DNA from 2 places in the Arthrobacter sp. NyZ413 genome. Region 2 is predicted to be linked to the other one. Evidence: riboswitches for the same ligand, from Rfam matches in the RefSeq annotation. Region 2 holds a riboswitch; the other holds the start of a gene.
What was found. Region 2 has a riboswitch for cyclic di-AMP ahead of ABCW42_RS19325 (hypothetical protein). Riboswitches for the same ligand answer to the same signal wherever they lie in the genome.
Positions count from the first base shown of each region.

Region 1: another riboswitch for cyclic di-AMP. It lies ahead of ABCW42_RS04590 (NlpC/P60 family protein); the one in region 2 lies ahead of ABCW42_RS19325 (hypothetical protein).

Region 1 covers NZ_CP155434.1:941,502-944,900, reverse strand. The annotation lists gene ABCW42_RS04595 (HNH endonuclease) at 37-537, opposite strand; gene ABCW42_RS04590 (NlpC/P60 family protein) at 795-1,565, opposite strand; cyclic di-AMP (ydaO/yuaA leader) riboswitch at 1,570-1,738, opposite strand; gene ABCW42_RS04585 (M23 family metallopeptidase) at 1,884-2,702, opposite strand; cyclic di-AMP (ydaO/yuaA leader) riboswitch at 2,705-2,921, opposite strand; gene ABCW42_RS04580 (metal-dependent transcriptional regulator) at 3,074-3,399, opposite strand, start outside.
Region 2 covers NZ_CP155434.1:4,139,558-4,142,956, reverse strand. The annotation lists gene ABCW42_RS19330 (6-phosphofructokinase) at 1-610, shown strand, start outside; gene ABCW42_RS19325 (hypothetical protein) at 745-1,782, opposite strand; cyclic di-AMP (ydaO/yuaA leader) riboswitch at 1,787-1,932, opposite strand; gene ABCW42_RS19320 (ATP-dependent DNA ligase) at 2,098-3,162, shown strand; gene ABCW42_RS19315 (helix-turn-helix domain-containing protein) at 3,164-3,399, opposite strand, start outside.

The DNA of each region.
Region 1 (3,399 bases), 1.2 Mb from region 2:
CGCCCAGATTACCCGGGAGGCAGCCTCAATTCCGGATCAGGCCGCCGATTCGGGCAAGAGGAAGGGATCCCATGCAGGCGCAGGTTTCTCAAGCTCTTTGATTTGCCAGATTGTCCCGGTGGGTGGCGCGGGAGTGAACCTCAGCTTCCAGCCCATCTCGGCCGGTGTGTGGTCACTCTTGGCGTTGTTGCACCGCAGGCACGCCGCCACGAGGTTTTCCCAGGAATCCGCGCCGCCCCTGGATTTGGGGTGGACGTGGTCAATAGTGTGGGCTGCTTTCCCGCAATAGGCGCAACGGTGTCCGTCGCGGCGCAGCACGCCGCGGCGAGTGACCGCCGTGATCCGGTTGTACCTTGGGCGGATGTAGCGATTGAGAAGAATCACGGAGGGTCGTCCGAGAATCTCCTGTGGCCCGACGACAGGCTCGTCGCCTTCGGCCACTACGCTCGCTTTTCCCGTAAGCACAAGGACCAGCGCCCGGCGGAAGGTTACTACCGCCAGCGGTTCATATCCAGCATTCAGAACGAGTGTGCGCATGCACGTACCTCTTCACGGCCGCACCCGTCAGGGGCGCGAGGGCCGGCTGCCCTCTGCATGTACGGGCTGTGGATCGACATGACAAGAGTAAGCATTCAATTGCCAAATCAACGAATCCACAGGCCGGTTCCGGAAGACTGTAGGGCAATGTTCACGTGCCGGACATGCGGCGGGCACGGGGAGGGGAACCCGTGACGGCGCGATTAAAGACAATGTCCCCGCTGCCGAAAGGCAGCGGGGACATTGTAAAAAACTGATTAGCCGCCGACGCGGATGAAGACCGGGCCCGAACCAACGTTGACGCTGTACAGGGCGGTGGTGCCACCGTTCCAGCCACCGTGGACAGCCATGCCGTTACCGACGTAGACAGCGATGTGGGCCATGCCCATGCCGCCGTTCTGGTAGTAGACGAGGTCGCCCGGCTGAGCTTCAGCGGCGCTGACCGTGCGGCCAAGGGAAAGGTAGTCTGCCGGCCAGCCGTGGAAGTGGATACCGACGGCAGCGAGTGCGTTGGTGGCCAGGGCGGTGCAGTCCTGGGCAACGCCGAGCTGTGCGTAGGCAGCGGCGGCAATTGCTGCGCCCTGGCCGCTGGCAAGCTTCGCGGCAGGGGAAGGAGTGGAAACTGCCAGGGTTGCCGTGACGCCGCCGGTGGTGGCGGCCGGAGCGTCGGTCTGCGTCGCGGGAGTTGCTTCCTGGACGGCTACCGGAGCCTGGGCGACAGGAGCGGCTTCGGTGGAAACAACCGGGCGCTCGTACTTGATGGCAACCGAGGAGTCGGCCGCGATGCTGGCTTGGGCGACGGACTGGACTTCCAGCGTGGAGGTCGCAGTGGATTCGCGGGGGACGTTGGTTTCGGCAGCGTTTGCTGCGATACCGCTGGTAAGGACCAGTCCGGACGCAGCCGCGATAACGGCTGCCTGACGGCCTACGCCACCGGCGTTGCTGCCGACCGTCTTTGCGATAACGGCAAGCGAGTTGGTCTTAGTGACCGCGGCACGGTGGCGCGCAAGAGTAGAGCGTGAAGACACGTGAAAGGCCTCTCCCTATGCCCGCGAGGTAAGCTGTCGGATTCGGATGGGAGTCATCCGGCCGCACGCTCTTCCTTCCGGAATCGCGCACGACTTAACCCCAAGGCCATCCGTGAAGATGACCAAAAGTGGGTCCCCCGCCTCTGCCAGACGATGTTTTGCGAACGGAGACCCGGGCAGTGGCAGAGCTAGGCAATCCACCCGGGTGCATCAACTCTCTAAAAGTTGATGCGAGTTAGACGGTACAGGAGTTTGGAGCGAAAGTCACATTCAGGTCACGGAGCGTGACAATCATGCGATAGACGACCATCGGATTGGCTAGAGCCAGCCCATTGGGTCAACGACATCGCCGTTGACCATCACTTCAAAATGCAGGTGGCAACCGGTGGAGGCGCCTGTGGTTCCGCTCAAGGCGACGACGTCTCCGCGGCTGACCGCCTGGCCCACCTTGACGTTGAACGCCGACAAATGGTTGTACGTCGTTTCCAGACCGTTACCGTGATCCACCACAACGCGGTTTCCTCCGCCATAAGGGTGCCAGCCGGCGAACGTTACCTTCCCGGCCGCAGCGGCGTGCACGGGGGTCCCGCACTGGGCCACGAAGTCCTGGCCACGGTGGAATTCCCCCACGGCACCCGTAATGGGATTCACGCGGTAGCCGAACGGCGACGACGCGACCAAGGTGTCCAAAGGGGCACCCAGGGTGCCCTTTGAAGAAGAAGCCTGGATTGAGCCGACCGATTGCGCGCTCAAGAGCTGCTTGAGCCGGCTGTCCGGGTCCGCCGTCGTCGAAACCGCGGCCCGGCTGAAGTCGATGGTGGCGCTGGCGGACGCTGGAATCTCGGGCTGCGTCCCAACGGCGGACGAGGCCTGGCCCGATTCTGACGTAGCAGTCAGGGCACCGGTGCCCGGCATCGTGACGGTCAGGACGAGGCCCGTGACCGCGAGGGCCACGCCAGCCTTTTGGCCCACTCCGCTGGCTGCGGCAAACTCGGCCATTTGACGCAAGGGGCCCTTGCGTCGGCGCACTTCGCGCTGCGAATCCCGAGGGCGGCCTTGCGGCGGAACGTGCGCGGTTCGCAGCTCAGCAGTAGGCACGGACGCGCGTCTGCGGCCCCTGGTGGTCTGCGTGCTCAAGATTTTCCTCTCTAACAAGCCTGCGAAGTTAGCTGTCGGATTCGGGTCAGAGAGTTCGAAGACCCGGTCCGCGTAGAGGAGCACCGAACGCGGGCAGCCCGGTCAAGGGTCCCGTGATTTGCTCTCCGCTGCGGACTTCACCCCAAGGCTGCATTTCGGCAACCGCTGATGGTTCCCCCGCTTCTGCCAGTGAATGGACTAATCCAGCTGATCCGCTGGCAGAACTAGGCTCCGGATCAGGTAACGCTTTGGTATCGGCGCTAGTGGTTAACTATAGGGGATTAACCCCTGTAGTAATAATTTCGTTATCTTTCCGGAAGCGGTCCGGCGAGCGCTCTGGCGAGTAGCCCGGCGAAGGTCCTGCAGGCGCGCTAAGCCACCGTGACAAAGACGTGCGAAGCTACCTCCGGCGGCAGTTCGAGGGCGCCGTCGATGTTGGGAACGCGGACCGAAATGTATTCGCCGACGCGCTCCAGGGAAACCCTGGCCCCGGGCCGGATTCCGCCCTCGTCCAGCTGGACCAGCAACTCCGGTTCCACCTGGATGGGCTCGGCCAGGCGGCTGACCGTAACGCGGTTGTCCGGAGAGTAGTCGTCCATGGCGTCCAGGAGGTTGACAACGCCATCGGCGAAGGCGTTGGTGGCTGATCCGCCCAAGGCCTCAAGCCCGGGGATCGGGTTACCGTAGGGAGATTCGG
Region 2 (3,399 bases):
CGACACCGCAGTACAGATCGCCACCGAGGCCATCGACCGGCTCCGCACCACGGGCGAATCGCACCACCGCTGCATGATCGCCGAAGTCATGGGCCGCCACGTCGGCTGGATCGCCCTGCACGCCGGCATGGCCTCCGGCGCCCACGCGATCCTCATCCCGGAACAAAAGGTCAGCATCGAACAAATCTCCAAATGGGTCCAGGAAGCCCACGACCGCGGACGCGCACCCCTCGTGGTCGTAGCCGAAGGCTTCGTGCCGGACCACATGGAAGCGCCCCATTCCGAACGCGGCCTGGACACCTTCGGCCGCCCGCGCCTCGGCGGCATCGCCGACCAGTTGGCTCCGGAGATCGAGGCCCGCACCGGCATCGAAACCCGTGCCACGATCCTGGGACACATCCAACGCGGCGGCGTCCCCTCGGCCTTCGACCGGGTCCTCGCCACCCGCCTCGGCATGGCCGCCATCGACTCGGTGGTCGAAGGCCGGTGGGGCAATATGGTTTCCCTCAAGGGCACGGATATTGAGCATGTTGCCTTCGAATCGGCTTTGGGCAAGCTCAAGACCGTCCCCCAGCACCGCTACGACGAAGCCGCCGTCCTCTTCGGCTAGGAATACTGCCTGTCAGTAACGCGGCCTGAGCTGGCAGCGCCACTCGGCCGGCCGGCGTCGGAACGTGGCGGTGAGGCTGTGCCTGCAGACGCGGCCGTGCCAACCGGACGAGTGTGGCCGATGCCAACCCATCCTCATAGCAGCGCTCCCGACGCGGCGCTCAAGATCGACGCCAAGCCGTCGGTGGAGTCAGTGGGTGCCGGAGTCGAGGCGATGCTGCTCTGGTCTGAGGGCCGCGGCTTCGAATGGCCGGGAGGGTTGGGGGAACCCGGATCGCTCGGCGTCGGAGTGGGGGTTGAAGGATCCGTGGGGCTCGGCGTCGGCCTCGGATACCGCGGCCCGGACGTGCCGGGGTCGGATGGCGTCGGGCTCGGAACAACCGGTTGCGCGGGATCGGCGGGCGCCGGCACGGCCGGAACAGCGGGTGCCGGCACCGCGGGAACGATCGGCGCGAGGCTCGGCGGAAGTGCCGACGGGGTCACGCCCGGCACCTGGATACGGATGGGCGGGGTGGCTACCCGCTCCGAACCGCTGCTGGAAGATGAGCCTTGCGCGGGATGGTTCGCCTCGGCGGATTGACTCGCGTTGGTGGCCTTGGACGTCGCGGTCGGTGTCGTCGTCGTGCCGGGGGTGGTGCTCGCGCCCGTGGACGGGGCTGCGTTCTCCGGCGAGTTCTGGTCTCCGGTGTCGCCGGAATCCTGGGTCTGGCTATCCGTATTGAACAGCGGCAATTCAAGCGCGTGACCGATCGAACTTGCCGTCAGGACGAGGCCGACGGCGCCCGCCACTACCGCCATCCGCTGGCTCATGGCCTTGAAGTTCGCTGCCTTCTTCAGGACGGCGTGCGGTTCCTTGCTGAACGACGAGCCCGAGAACGACGCCGGGGCGATGCTGCTGCGGACCGGAGCGGTTGTGGACTCTGCCGCCGCCACGGGGAGCGGCACCGTCGGGGGTCCTGGCGTGGTGGACGCGGCAGGCGCCTGGCCCGCTTCGGCGGCCCTCTTGCGCTCAGCGGCCCGGGCGGCCGCGCGCGTGGTGGGTGCCGCCGTCGTACTTTCGAAAGAAGTAGCGGGAACCGAAGGTGCGCTCGGTTCGGCCCGACGGCGACCGCTTGGCTTGGTGGGTCCGGCCGGATTTTGGGCGCGGCGCGGCTGATCCATGGTTGGGGACATGGTGGTTGCCTCTCTACGCCTGCGAGGTTAGCTGTCGGGTTCGGACGAGGCCGTCCGGCCGCTGGGCGGCTTCACCCCGAGGGCCCATGGAGGGTAGGCCCGGAGACTGTGGGTCCCCCGTCTCTGCCGCGGGTCTGGCGGATTCCGGGTTGCGGCAGAGCTCGGCGTCAGCCCGGAAGCGCCCCAGTTGGGGAATGGAGCGCCCTTCGACCGTACAGGAGGCTGGAGGCAAAGTCACATTTAGGTAACGGGATGGTTACTGGAATCCGCGCAAGGCTAGCTTTCCATGCCGGCATGCGGGTAGAACAGGGTCGTATGGAGCTGCCAGTGATGCCGCCGATCCCGCCCATGCTCGCCAAGCCTGTTCCCTCGATCCCTGACGTAGGGCACTTCGAGCCGAAATGGGATGGCTTCCGGACAATCGTTTTCAAGGATGGCGACGAGATCATCCTTGGCAGCCGCAACGAACGCCCGATGACAAGGTACTTCCCCGAGCTCATCGACGCCCTGCGCCTGAACCTTCCGCCCAAATGCGTGGTCGACGGCGAGATCGTCCTGATCTCGGGCACCCGCCTTGACTTCGAAGGGCTTCAGCAGCGGATCCATCCGGCCGAGAGCCGGGTGCGGCTGCTCGCGAAAAACACGCCAGCGTCATTCATTGCCTTCGACATCCTCGCGCTGGACGACCAGAACCTCATGGACCGGCCCTTCGCCGAGCGGCGCGCCGCCCTCGAGGGCGCGTTGGCGGGGGCGAAGGCGCCTGTTTTCGTCACGCCCGCCGTCCAGGAATTGAGCCGGGCCCAAGAGTGGTTCGCGCTCCTTGAAGGAGCAGGGCTCGACGGCGTGCTGTCCAAACCGCTCGACGGAACCTACCAGCCGAACAAGCGGGTCATGTTCAAGACCAAGCACGAGCGGACGGCGGACTGCGTGGTGGCGGGATTCCGCTGGCACAAAACGGCCAAGGTGGTCGGGTCGATGTTGCTGGGCCTCTACGATGACGGAGGACGGTTGCAGCACGTGGGCGTTGTGGCTTCCTTCCCCATGGCGCGACGCCAAAGCCTGGTGGCCGAACTCGAGCCGTACCAGACCGGGCTTGGCGAACATCCTTGGGGAGATTGGGCGGGGCAAGGTTCAGGTTCCTCCGCCTCCCGGATGCCTGGCGGGCCCAGCCGGTGGAGCGCCGGCAAGGACTTTTCCTTCGTGCCGCTCCGCCCGGAACTCGTGGTCGAGGTGGCGTACGACTTCATGGAAGGCGACCGATTCCGGCATACCACCCAGTTCCGCCGCTGGCGCCCGGACCGCGAGCCGGAAAGCTGCACTTACGCGCAGTTGGAGGTATCAGCCGATTATGACCTTGGGGAGGTCCTGCCGCTGCGTTGACCTACCCTTCGTGTCCCTGGTCCGGGTTCACCGAGGCCGCGGACTCTTCCTGGGAACGCTTTTGTTTGTCCAGCCAGGCCATGACGTCCGCGAGCCGGATGCGCCGGTGCGTTCCGCGGTATTCCACCGGGATTTCGCCGCGATCCGTCATGTTGCGCAGATAGGTGTGCGATATTCCGGCGAGCTCGGCGGCCCTCGACGTCGTGAGCATTTCCTCCACGCTGCTCACCGTCACCG